DNA from 3 places in the Paenibacillus sonchi genome. Region 3 is predicted to be linked to each of the others. Evidence: riboswitches for the same ligand, from Rfam matches in the RefSeq annotation. Region 3 holds a riboswitch; each other region holds the start of a gene.
The links. Region 3 has a riboswitch for cyclic di-GMP ahead of JI735_RS12285 (transglutaminase-like domain-containing protein). Riboswitches for the same ligand answer to the same signal wherever they lie in the genome.
Positions count from the first base shown of each region.

Region 1 (4,439 bases), 3.3 Mb from region 3:
GATCCGACGATGGAGGAGCTGAATGACCTGAAGACGGTTGTGTCGGAGGCGGTCACCAACTGTATTATCCACGGGTATGACAGTGATCCTGAAGGCATTGTCAGCATCTCTGCCTCCATCGAGCATGAAACTGTGCATCTCACGATTGAAGATAAGGGCCGGGGCATTGAGGATCTGGAGCTGGCCCAGCAGCCGCTGTATACGTCCAAGCCTGAGCTGGAGCGCTCGGGCATGGGTTTTACGATTATGGAGAATTTCATGGATGAATTCGAAGTTACAAGTGAACCGGGGCGCGGTACCTCCATTTCAATGAAGAAAACCATCGTCTCGAAAAAAGCTTTATACAATTAGGGGTTGGAGCCATGGATGCAGAGTCAAAAAAAGCTCCGCCGACCTATTTGGACGATGCGGAGGTCAAACGTCTGATCGCACTCAGTCAAGCCGGAGATAATCTGGCCCGCGACACGCTGGTCAACTGCAATATCCGCCTCGTCTGGTCGGTGGTGCAGCGGTTTATGAACCGCGGGTATGAGCCTGACGATTTGTTCCAGATCGGCTGTATCGGACTGTTGAAGTCCGTAGATAAATTCGACCTCAGCTATGAGGTCAAATTCTCCACCTATGCCGTGCCGATGATTATCGGCGAGATTCAGCGTTTCCTCCGGGACGACGGCACCCTCAAGGTCAGCCGTTCCCTCAAGGAGATGGCCAACAGGGTCCGCAAAATGAAGGACGAAATGTCCAAAACGCTGGACCGGCTGCCGACCATCGGCGAAGTCGCGGAGGCGCTGGGGGTGACACCCGAAGAGATCGTGTTCGCCCAGGAGGCCAACAAGCCGCCGACTTCAATCCACGAGACCGTCTTCGAGAACGACGGCGATCCGATCACGCTGATCGACCAGATTGCCGACGAGACGCAGGAGCGCTGGTTCGACAAGCTCGCACTCAATGAGGCCATCGGGGCCTTGACCGAGCGCGAGCGCCTGATCGTCTACCTGCGCTACTACCGCGACCAGACCCAATCCGAAGTCGCCAGCCGCCTCGGCATCTCGCAGGTCCAGGTGTCGAGGCTGGAGAAGAAAATCCTCGCGAGCATCCGCGAGCAGATTGCGCAGTAGATTGGCTGGCAGGGTACAAGCAGGGAAGCAAGGCAAGCAGGGAAGTAAGGCGAGAGGGAAGCAAGGCGAGCAAGGAAGTAAGGCAAGAGGGGAGCAAGACGAGCGGGAAGTAAGGTAATAGGGAAGTAGGGCGAGCAAGGAAGTAAGGCAGAAGGCAGCGGAGGCAAGTAAGGAAAACAGTGTGTGGCCGGATTTTGCAAGTAAGTATGAGCAGTGAATGTGACGGGTGAAATAAACGTTTGGAGCAGGAAGCCGCCTTGGGAGAGGCGGCTTTTTGCGTGTGGTTTGGTGGGGCGCAGCAATGAATCGGACAGAGAGGAGAAAACAAAGCCAAACGGCTCGTACAGCAGAGGATCGAACTCTTCCAGCCTCCCCTGAAAAAAGGGGGGACTTCCCCTAATGGACCCAGATGCCGTTATCTGCTTGAAATCAGTTTTTGCTGGGCACTTACGGACCCAGATGACCCTATTTCATGCAAATCCACTATTGTGCTCCGGGAAATGCCAGCTTAGCGTCTCCTCTGTCCGTTAGCTTGAATAAAAAGACCGGATTGTTGAAATAACGGCGCTGGAGTCCGTAACGTCGTGGTTCCCTTTAGGTTCGAGTGTACAGCACCCATCTGATTATCTACAAGATGGATGGCGAGGAGTCCGTCAATCTAGCCTTCCGGGATGCTCTACTAGTTTCCATGCCTGATCCGCTCCATTAAAGGATTTCCTGTCCGTATCCCTGAAAAAGGAAAAAATAGAACATCTTAATTCGATAGGAATAAATTCCGATAATAAGAGTGTCCTCTACATCTAAAGTCTCATTTACATAAGCATACAAGGACAGAAAACCGAGTTTGGAACAAAGGCAAATCCGTACGAAAGTCGGAGACGCAAAGCCACGGGCCTACTTCATCCGGAAGGGATGTCAGGGCAGCCGGGCCGCTCAAGGCACTTGGTTTTTTGGCGTGCCTACAAATAGCGCTGGGGGAGAGAAGTGGATGAGGTTCGGAAGGAAAAGGAAGTTTACGCAGACGGTTACAGCTGTTTGCGCGGCGGTGATTTTGCTTGGGGGCTTGCCGGCAGTGGTCTGGGCATAAGGCAGGCTTCGGTTTCGGCTGCGGCGGCCAATCCGGGCAGAACGGACTATAGCGTATCGGGTGATCGGCTGATATGGCTGGAACCGGATGCAGACGGAGTTAAGCAGGTGCACGCGCTGAATCAGCGCAGTGGAGCAAATACGGTGCTTACGGCCGGTCCATCCGCCAAGGATGCGCCTTATGTGCATGGAGCGGTTGCGGTGTGGGCGGACAAGGGAAGTGAGCCGGGAGCTACGCTCCACTGGGATATCTACACTGCCGATCTGGAGACAGGCAAGAAGATGAAGCTCAACAAGCAGGCCGGCCAATACGGCAATCCGACAACTGACGGCGTAGGTGTGGTCTGGTATGAACGCAAAAATTACGGCAGCATGATCTATCATGATCTGGCCACAGGGGTTGAAGCGGATCTGGGCGAAGGCCGTTTCCCGGTGCTGGCCGGCGGAAATGTCGTCTACAAGAATGCCCGTGACGGGGGCCTCAGCCTGCTGGATGTGAGCAGTGGCGTAACCCGCGCACTGGTTAGCCTGGGTGGTGCGAATGCGGTGGACTGGTTTGTATTTAACGGCAGCCACGTGCTGTACAAGCAGAAAAACAGTGCCACAGGGAGCAAATATGTACTGCTGAACATCAAAGACCTGACGGCACAGCCAATGGATCTCACCGGGATGAAAGCCGGGGGAACTGAATATGCCTTTATGTCCATAGGTGAAGGACAAGCTGTGTTCCAGGAGGAGGTTGACGGTGCTGCCACTCTGAAGCAGGTAGACCTCACTACATATGCAGTAAAACCGCTGCCGATAGATGCCGGGGTGAAGCTGATCGGAATTAGCGGGAGCAAGCTGCTGTACAGCAAGAAAGATGATTACATAGAATCAGTTGATTTAAAAGAAACCCCTAACCCGACTCCTGGACCGGAAACGACTCCATCGCCAGGTGCAACCCCAAATCCAGGCCCAGACGCTGACCCGGGTCCGGCCCCGGGGACCAAGGTCCCTGTGACTATTGGAGCCAAAGACAGCCGGATTATTGGAAGTTCAGGCGGCATTTTGTCTGCAGTGAACGGTTGGGCACGGCTGGAGATTTCCGCAGGAACCTTCCCGGACAATACCAGCGTAAGCCTGGCCCAGGCTGAACTGGAAACGAAGGAAATGCTGGATGCAAGCGGCAAAAAGCTGCTCAAGGCTGGTTCCGCCTGGCAAGTACAAGCGGGCGCTCCATTCCTGATCCCGGCCAAGCTGGCAGTCCGGTATCCGCAGGAGGAGCCTTGGACGTCAAAGCGGGAGAAGCTTGGAATCTACAGCTACAATCCGGACAAAGGCATCTGGAGCTATATCGGCGGGGTGACTGCGGCGGAGGACGGTTTTGTTCAGGCTAAAATATCAGCCTCTGGACTGTACGCGGTCATGCTGCGCGAGGCACAATTCACGGATATGTCAGGCCACTGGGCACAGCAAGCTGTGGAGGTGCTGGCGGCAAGAGGCATCGTGAACGGGATGAACGGAACTGTATACGCGCCAAAAGCCATCCTGACCCGGGCTGAATTCACCAAGCTGCTGACAGCAGCTCTTGGACTGCAGCCGGTGCAGACGGATAAGCCAACCTTCCGTGATGTTTCCGCTGCGCACTGGTCCTACCCGTATGTGGAAGCGGCAGCGGCGGCAGGAATTGTAACCGGAGACGCAGGGCTTTTCCATGGCAATGCTCCGCTGACCCGTGAACAGATGATGGTGATGCTGATGCGGGCGATTGGCAGCACTACTGCCCACAGCCCGGCATCTGCTGCGGACCCAGTCAAGCTTCAGACGGTACTCTCCGGATTCAAGGACAACGGCACCATTAGCCAATGGGCACGGAAATCCGTAGCTGCGGCGGTTGACAAGAAGCTGGTGCAGGGCAGCGGACAGCTTTTGAAGCCTAAAGATTCATCCACAAGAGCCGAAGCGGCAGTCATTATGTACAAGCTGCTGGCTGAGCTGAAATTACTCTAACTTATCACGGATAGGAGATCGGTCTATGAAATTCCGAGTATTAAAAAGGAAATGGCGCAGCGGCAGCCTGAAGGCGCGTGTGAACCTCATGCTTGCGCTGCTGCTGGTCATAGCTTACATCCCGGTTCTTCCGGGACTTACCAAGCTCACATCGTCTGCCTATGCGGCTACCAATATGCGGATTGAACCGAGTGAGCTGAGCCCGGGACCCGGTAAAAGTGTGGAAATTTCGTTCAGCTTCAA
Region 1 covers NZ_CP068595.1:6,842,317-6,846,755, reverse strand. The annotation lists gene spoIIAB (anti-sigma F factor) at 1-351, shown strand, start outside; gene sigF (RNA polymerase sporulation sigma factor SigF) at 363-1,118, shown strand; cyclic di-GMP riboswitch class I at 1,963-2,055, shown strand; gene JI735_RS30805 (S-layer homology domain-containing protein) at 2,103-4,196, shown strand; gene JI735_RS30800 (glycoside hydrolase family protein) at 4,222-4,439, shown strand, end outside.
Region 1: linked by a shared signal. The riboswitch ahead of JI735_RS30805 (S-layer homology domain-containing protein) and the one ahead of JI735_RS12285 (transglutaminase-like domain-containing protein) in region 3 are both predicted to bind cyclic di-GMP.

Region 2 (4,439 bases), 3.4 Mb from region 3:
CTGCCTTAAAAACAGTCCTGCTGGGCCGCAGGGTAAGACGTTCCCTTCCGGGAAATTCCCGTCCGCAGCAAGAATAGGCACTTGGTCCGCCCAGGAAAAGATAGCTGTTTCCCGTAATAAATTATGTCAATTCTTACAATAGACCTAACGTCCTGAAATCGCCTATAATATTACAATACTCAACATATTTATTAGGGGGAATAGTTATTATGGACTGGATGAACAAGCTTCCGCTAAAACAGAGAATTGTTGCCGGATGTTATCTGATCGCCGCATTATTTGCAGTTCCTGTACTGATCACTTTATTGATCATGGGCAAGGTTGTTATCGGAATAATACTGGTAGCGGTATTGGCAGCTCTTACCTTCCCTCTTTCACGCTTCATTGAGAGAACGCTTACATCTTCGTTTGACGACATTTCTAATGTTACACACACCATTGCAAAAGGCGACTTTACCAGCCGGGCCGACGAGAACGGCTCTATGGGGGATATCAGCCGGTCCTTCAATACCATGATCGATAAGCTGAAAAAGATCCTTACTGATGCTTCGCAGATTACCCGCCAGGTTATGGATGCCAGCCGCGGCATTGAAGACAAGAACCAGAATCTGAAGATAGTAATGGCCCAGGTCGCCTCCTCGTCCAATGAACTGGCTCTTGGCGCAAATGAAATCTCCGTGGACATTGCCGACATGACCGAATCCATCAAAGACATAGAGACCAAGGTCTCCAACTATACGAGCTCGACCAAGGAAATGAACAGACGGTCTGTACATACATTGGAACTGGTTGAAAAAGGACGGCAATCGGTGGATACACAAGCCGAAGGCATGCGCAAGAATATACAAGCTACCCAGAAGGTGGCCGACACGATTGAAGCACTTTCCCAAAATGCCCGGGGATTACAATGATCACCAAAACGATCACAGAAATCGCCGAGCAGACCAACCTCTTGTCGCTCAACGCCTCTATTGAAGCAGCCCGGGCTGGCGAACATGGCCGTGGTTTTGCTGTCGTGGCCCAGGAAGTACGCAAGCTGGCCGAGGAATCTACCGCCTCCACCAAAGAGGTATTCAGTCTGGTCCGCAGCATAGAGAACGATATCAAGCAAGCGATCGAGAATATCGCCATTAACGAGGAAGTCGTTCAGGTACAGAATGAGATGATCATCGAAACAGCGAATATTTTCGCACAGATTGTGCAAAGCGTCCAATACATAACCGAGCAAATTGCTTCTTTCTCTGCCGAAAGCGACCTCATGCTGGAGAGCGCACTCAAAATCTCCGGCGCCATCGAAAATATTTCCGCGATTACCGAAGAAACGGCGGCGGGAACGGAAGAGGTCTCCGCAGCGATGAACGAGCAAATCCATGCCTTGCAATCCGTTGCCGAGGAGACTGAGAAAATGACCCAAGCGGTATTCCAGCTGCAAAAAACGATTCATATTTTCAAATTTTAACTGTTACGGGGAGACTGCCGTATCCTTCCTGCGGCAGTTTTTTTGTTCACAAAATTTTCGCTGTTATATTCATCAGTTACAGTTTTTTTGCATTAGAAGAGCCCCTCCATTCTTTTGCACTTCTCTCCTTTTGCCTGCCTCTGTTTTTGGAATGCAGATATTTGCAGATGAACCGCTCTTTATTCAGTGGTCCTTTTTACATAGTGAATTTTACAATGCATTCCTTTATTATGGCTGAACAACCCTTCTGCAAGTGAGTTTATAGTTCAAAATCCTCATTTTTAGATTATTTCAATATTTCTTCACAGTTTGCATTTTTGGACTTTTTTTCATTAGCTCTTTTTTCTCATTCATTCTTATATATATACAAAATGATACTGTTTTTCACATGGATGCGATCAGGCAGGATTCGCCAAAATCCGAGGTTATCAGCACAAATATATTGACAAAAGCTGAGTCAGAAATATATTGTAAAATAAAAAAAGGTATTATTTTCTTTAACACATATTGGCAAAATTCACCGAAAGGGAATGACGCAAAGCCATGGATCTACAGTCTCATTTCTATGGGACCATGACAGCCAGGTTGCTGAACAGCCGAACGTCCGGGTTTTCCTGCGTTCTCTATGGTTATTTACGCAGCCAACCTGTGCTCTCATGAGTACAGGTTTTCTATTTTGCTGAATAAATAAAAAAAACATTGGGTGGGGTGGATTTCCTTTGAAAACAGTTTCAGATTATATGGCTGAGGCACTACGAAACCTCGGTGTAACACATTCCTTTGGCATAATCGGCAAGTCTATTTGTCCCGTAGTCCTGAAAATGGTGGATTACGGCATTGAATTTATTCCAGGGAGACACGAATCCAGTTCCGGGTTCGAAGCCGCCGGCTATGCTCTCAAAACAGGGAAACTCGGAGTGGCTTTTGGGACCTCCGGACCGGGGGTACCAATCTTCTCACCGCCGCAGCACATGCCAAGGCGAATAATCTTCCCGTACTTTTTATAACAGGACACCAATCCATCAAGGAGCTGGGGATTCCCCAGTGCCAGGATTCTTCAGCTTATCTGGCCGATCTGGCGGACATGTTCAGACCCGCGACCCTTTACAGCAAGCTGGTGGAACGCGGCGATCATTTCGGCACGATTTTCAATCATGCCGTCTCCATTGCCTTGAGCGGACAACGGGGACCGGTTCATCTCTGTATCCCGTTTGATGTGCAGACCGAAATGCTGGAAGAATGCCGGATTGTTATCCCTGAGCGCGAACATCTGGTCAGTGCCGGTAATTTGGAACGCGTACTTTCTGTAATTAATGAATCAAGCCATCCTCTGATCATTGCGGGCAAAGGAGTCAATCGTTCCGGCGCGCACGAGGAGCTTCTTCAACTGGCTGAAACCTTCAATATTCCGGTGGTCACCTCTCCCGGCGGCAAGGGTGCCATCGCCTGGGATCACCCGCTGTATCACGGCCCCATCGGTGTCGGCGGCTGCAAGCACGGTGAGGATTTGTTAAACCGCAGTGATGTGTTCATCGTCCTTGGCTCGCGTCTCAGCGATATGACCATCTGCAATCTTAAAGCAGAGAATCATCCCAAAACATTGATCCAATTTGACGTCGACCCTACCTTCGTCGGAAAAATATTAACCTCAGAGACAATCGCTGTAAGCGGGGACTTACGCGATAATCTTGCGTTCTATCTTCAGAATTTTGATTCGGCTGCTATTAAAAAGCACGAAACAGAAACCGATGTTCATTATGCGGAAGAGTTGCCGGTTCTGCCCAAGCTTTCGCTTGCATCCGTCATGGACACATTAAGCGACCTGATCCCGTACAACAACACCGTTTTTGTTGATGATGGCAGCCATGGCTTCAATGCCGCGAAATGGTACAAGGTCAAAAAGCCCGGCAGCGTTGTCTTTGATGCCTATTTTGCCTGCATGGGCAATTCCATTGGGATGGCTATCGGCGCTAAGGTGGCTTCACCGGAAGAAACGATTTTCTGCATTACCGGTGACGGCTGCTTCATGATGCTTGGCACAGAAATAAATACGGCCGTGTGCAAGGACATTCCCGTGATCTTTATCGTTGTGAACAATATGCAGCTCGATATGGCGTTAAAGGGCATGGAAAAAACAACAGGCAGAATCGACGGCACGATCTTCGAAGTTCCTATGGATGCCGTGAAATTTGCTGAATCCTTGGGGGCCACAGGCTACAGATGCGAGACTCTGGAACAATTCACATCTGCTATCCATGCTGCAGTAGCCTCTAACCGCGTGGCTGTAATTGAACTGCTGACCGACCGTACTGAAGTGCCTCCGACGGCCCATCGAACCTTGAATCTCAACTAAGAATCAACAGCGGCAAGGACCTCTACAATCTTGATTGCTCCTTGCCGCTCATCACAATTCAGGAGGCATCTCTGTGGAAGATACAATTAACAGCGGTCTCAGGCATTTTTCCAACCTGTCTGGCAATTACGGTGCCAAAGCTCTGGCTCCAATCAAGGAGCATTTTCCGGAGCTGGCCGAGTATATCATGGGCAACGCCTATGGCGACATTTTTCAGCGCACAACGATTGGTTCGGATTGGAAGGAAATTGCCGTTATTTCATCCCTGATTACCATGGGACAGTTCGAGCAGCTCGGAGTCCATTATGTGATGGCGCTCAGCGTCGGAATGACTGTGGATCAGATCAAAGGTATTTTGCTGCATCTGGTGCCCGTTGTCGGTGCGCCCAGAGTCATTTCAGCTTTTAATGTGCTGCTTGCCACACTGAAGGAAATCGAATAATTTTTTTCGACTTTTTTATACACGATTCGACTTTTTTATTGCATATTCGATAAATATATGATTATATGGAAGGGAATTTATCCCAATACTAAGCTTTAAATGTCGAATTAAGGCATAAAACTCTAAGGTTGGTGGATAGATTCAATACTGAAACACATTCAATTTTGGGAGAGATGAGCACATGG
Region 2 covers NZ_CP068595.1:6,743,752-6,748,190, forward strand. The annotation lists gene JI735_RS30340 (helix-turn-helix transcriptional regulator) at 1-77, shown strand, start outside; gene JI735_RS38015 (HAMP domain-containing protein) at 210-911, shown strand; partial or broken gene JI735_RS38020 (methyl-accepting chemotaxis protein) at 926-1,459, shown strand; cyclic di-GMP riboswitch class I at 1,959-2,052, shown strand; gene JI735_RS37565 (thiamine pyrophosphate-binding protein) at 2,200-2,466, shown strand; gene JI735_RS37570 (thiamine pyrophosphate-binding protein) at 2,544-3,812, shown strand; gene JI735_RS30355 (carboxymuconolactone decarboxylase family protein) at 3,886-4,254, shown strand; gene JI735_RS30360 (hypothetical protein) at 4,436-4,439, shown strand, end outside.
Region 2: linked by a shared signal. The riboswitch ahead of JI735_RS37565 (thiamine pyrophosphate-binding protein) and the one ahead of JI735_RS12285 (transglutaminase-like domain-containing protein) in region 3 are both predicted to bind cyclic di-GMP.

Region 3 (4,439 bases):
TACCGTTTCCGGTAGTTATCCCAGTCTAGAGGGTAGGTTGCCTACGTGTTACTCACCCGTCCGCCGCTAAGTTTACCCCGAAGGATAAACTCCGCTCGACTTGCATGTATTAGGCACGCCGCCAGCGTTCGTCCTGAGCCAGGATCAAACTCTCCAATTGGTATTGAAAAGAGCGATAGCTCATTTTGAAACATCTGACGAGAATTTGCATTCTCTGATGAAATTTCTAAAGCGCGAAACACGCTATGAAAATCATCTATTTTGGATCTCACTTGCGTGAAATCCCACTCACTCGTTGTTCAGTTTTCAAAGATCAAACTCGTTGTCGGCGATGATTATGTCGTCACCAGCAACTCTTATAATATATCACGTTTGTTTGAGAAATGCAAGTTTTTTTCGAACAATCTATTCAACTGTTCTTCTTTTACTCTGCAGCGCTCCAACAACGCTTATTTATAATACTCCAGAGTCATATAAAAAAGCAACCCTTTAGAAAAAGAAAGATAACCCACTTAATATTTAAGCGGGTTATCTCCAAAAGATCCGATTGTTGATTGTATATTCACTTCTCTTAATAGAATTTTGCTGCGGAGTATTTGCTTGCTACTTTAATTAATCCCGTTTCTTTGTTGTTCTTGCCCAAACCGGCATCAACTGTAGTGTCGATAGTCACCCACTTGCCGTCAAGCAAGACTTCGTTCCAGGCATGGTATGAAGTCACATAGCTGGTATTCCCCATCACCAATTTGGTAGGTATGCCTTGACTGCGGAGCATGGTTGCAAACAATGAAGCATAATCGTAGCAAATCCCCTTCTTGGTGGCCAGTGTATTGTCATTGTTGGGGATGTAGTCAGTCGTAACACTGGAAGCTAAGCTATAGTCATATTTCACATTAGAAACGATGTAGTTGTATATTGCTTTTACCTTTTGTTCATCAGTGGTCAGCCCCTGTGTGAGCTGAGCAGCCTTCAGAACTGATTTATCGGAAGAACTCCATTTCACATTCTGTACGGAGCTCAAGTATACGTCGTTCGCATCGCTCATGCTGAGGTCTACGGTTTCGGAGGACATCACTTTGTATTTATTGCCGGTAGTGTTCTCCAGAACAGAAACTTTATAAGATCCATTACCTTGCTGCAGCGGGAAGGTTTCATTAGGCTTAGAAGCATATAGGTTATATGTGTAGCTGTTGTTGTCCTTAGTAATCATGAGCTTAATACGCTTGTCCTTAGGAACTTCATAAGAAACAGCGATAACCCCTTGATTCAATTGCGATGTATTCAACCAGCCTGTGTCCGTGCTGGCAGCTTCAGCTGATCCTGTCTGAACGGAAGCGGCAACTACAAACAATGTTAACAACGTAAAAAAGAACTTCTTCATGGATAAAACCCCTTTCGGTAGCTGGCTGCCATCCATAGCGGGAAGGCCCTTTAGCTTTGCGTCCCTACCTTTCGATAGGTTTGCCGTTATCGTATAAGCTTTATCTGTTCTTACTTCTAATGCGGTTTGATAGATTCATATTTAAGAACAAACAAAAAAAGCCTCTTCATTCGGTAGCTGGCTGCCATCCATAGCGGGAAGGCCCTTTAGCTTTGCGTCCCTACCTTTCGATAGGTTTGCCGTTGTCGTGTTTAGCTTTTATAGTTATATAGTATCATATTTATATCTATATTCAAGACCCAAATCACTAGACTTCTACTATTTTTTAATTAAATTCTAATATACTACCTTTAGGCCGCGCTAATTGGGATTTAAGACAATCTGGCATGAATAATCAGGCGATGAGTCGGATTGACCAATGGATCACAGGTAATCAGAGTGAGTATTTTATCATCGTTATGTCCATTTAATACGGAAACATCCGTAGGCTCTACAATTGAAATATCATACACTACGTATTGGTAATCCTGTTCCTTTGTTTGCACGGATATGGTATCACCGACCTCAACTTCGTTGAGCCTGTTAAAAAGCCTGCCTGCTGTTCTCGATCTATGTGCTGCAATCGCAGCATTGCCAACCTGCCCGATAGCCGCGGTCTCCTTCATGTGGGCGGCAGCATGCTTCATGTTGGCTTTAGTGGCCCCTTCCAGTACGGGCAGCTTCAAATTGATTTTGTCGATCTGGATAATGCCTGTGATCTTGCCTCCCAGCTTAATTTCGGGAGCCGGCGCTTCTGTCGCTTTCGCCAGGTCACCCTCAGAGGATTCCTCGGCGAGAAGCTGGGTGACTTCAGCATATTGTTTGTGCAGATCTGACTGCGGAGATGGTGACGGCGAAATCTCACTGTACGCCTGTTCGGCTTCCTCCAGCAGCTTCTGCTGCTGCCAGTCGTTATACCATTCATTTGCTTTGGGGTACAGCATCAGCAGAATCCCGGCAAGAATAATTAAGTAAGAGAACTTGCGCATGAAATCACCTCCGAAAGTTAGTATTAAAGTCCAATCTATCTAGTGCATTTTTTCAAAATACCCACTTCCGGCTTCCGAAAAAATTGATCACTACGGTTACGACGGTAACCAGCACTTTGGCAACCAGCACCTGAATGCCGAAGCGGCCGGTCAGCAAATGCATAAGCAGCACTGATATCCCCAGCACAACCAGGTTCAGCACAATGAACCTTACCAGCTGCATCCGGTCAAAGCTATCCTTGCTCCCCGGTCCCGGTCCCGAAAAGTCACCTTCTTATTCCAAATGAAACTGTTGGCGGTACCGGCGCTGTAAGAAATGATCTGCGCCGGGGCATTCATCATCCCCAGTGAGTGCAGGAGAGTGAATATGGCAAAATCAATCAAGGTATTCAGCACACCTACGGCATTGAATTTTAAAAACTGGATGAATCCTGCATTAATCTGTCTATCTGGCATAATCATTGTCCTTCCGCACGCCCGCGTTCTCTCCGCCACTCTCTGCATCGCCGTAGCCCCTCGTCTCACGCACGATATACAGCGGTCTATCCTTGGATTCATCATAAATCCGCCCAATGTATTCACCGATTACGCCGAGCAGCATCAGCACAATACCATTAAACAGCAGATTCACACCCACGATTGAAGCCCAGCCGGGTACCGTCCATGAGGTGAACACCTTCTGGAACAGAACAAAGAACAGATAAAGAAAGCTGGAAAAGGAAAGAAAGAAGCCAATGTATGAGGCTATTTTCAGCGGTTTGTGGGAAAAAGAGGTGATGCCGTCCAGCGCAAACCGGATCATTTTCTTCAGCGGATATTTGGTTTCACCGGCAAAACGCTCTTCACGCACGTATTCAACCATAGTCTGGCGAAAGCCCACCCAGCTTACCAGCCCGCGCACATAGCGGTTCTTCTCCTTCAGACCGCGCAGCACATCACATACCTTGCGGTCAATTAACCGGAAATCACCCGTGTCTGTAGGAATCTCCACACTGGTCATGCTGCTGAGCAGACGGTAGAACATCTTTGCGGTTGCTTTTTTGAAGAGCGTTTCTCCCTGGCGCTTAAGCCGCTTGGCATAGACTACCTCATAACCCTCTTTCCACTTCGCAATCATCTGCAAAATTACCTCAGGCGGGTCCTGAAGATCCGCATCAATAACCACGACCGCCTCGCCTTCAGCATAATCCATCCCCGCCGTGATCGCCACCTGATGGCCAAAATTGCGCGAGAAATCAACCAGCTTGACATGCTCGTCGCGGCTGCTGATCTCACGCATAATCTCAGCTGTACGATCCCGGCTCCCGTCGTTAACGAAGACAAGCTCGTAAGAATCGCCGCAGCCGTCCATGACCTTTTTGAGACGCTCATACGTATGCTGAATGACTTCTTCCTCATTGAACATGGGGACAATTACACTGTATCTGGCTTTCACCTTAGTTCCTCCTAAAATTATGTAACTGCTGTGTAAGCATCCGCCACTTCACTAGAAGACCCAGGAAGGGAACCAGCGCAGCACAACGTCCACATAGTCTTTACTAACCTGCATGCCTGACAGCACAGGATAAAACATTACAAAAAGCAGTGCGGCAACGGCCACATAAGCATGACGCAAATACCGGGCCTCCGGGTATTTACTGTCGAGCAGCTTCATGATGTATACAATAGCAAGAATCATGAACGGCACCATGGCAAAGTAGTGGTAAAGGAACGTTTCACGCGGCACCAGCATCCATGGAACATACTGCGAGAAAAATCCGATCCAGATCATGTACAGGTTCTTGTCCTTGCGCTTGATTGTAAACCAGACCGAAGCCAGCATAGCAAAAATTCCGGTCCACCAGATCAGCGGGTTCCCCATAGTCACGATGCTGCTTACCTGTCCTTCCAGCAGTCCTTCACCGCCGCTGAAAAACCATACCGGCCGTTTCATGAAGGGCCATTCCCACCAGGAAGAAGCGAAGGGGTGAGTGGCAACAAGCTGGCTGTGGTAATTGTACATGTTCTTTTGCGCATCAATCAGACCTTTG
Region 3 covers NZ_CP068595.1:2,675,505-2,679,943, reverse strand. The annotation lists rRNA gene JI735_RS12290 (16S ribosomal RNA) at 1-160, opposite strand, end outside; gene JI735_RS12285 (transglutaminase-like domain-containing protein) at 572-1,381, opposite strand; cyclic di-GMP riboswitch class I at 1,395-1,476, opposite strand; cyclic di-GMP riboswitch class I at 1,551-1,632, opposite strand; gene JI735_RS12280 (class D sortase) at 1,753-2,409, opposite strand; gene JI735_RS36890 (GtrA family protein) at 2,462-2,632, opposite strand; gene JI735_RS36885 (GtrA family protein) at 2,620-2,865, opposite strand; gene JI735_RS12265 (glycosyltransferase family 2 protein) at 2,855-3,844, opposite strand; gene JI735_RS12260 (phospholipid carrier-dependent glycosyltransferase) at 3,896-4,439, opposite strand, start outside.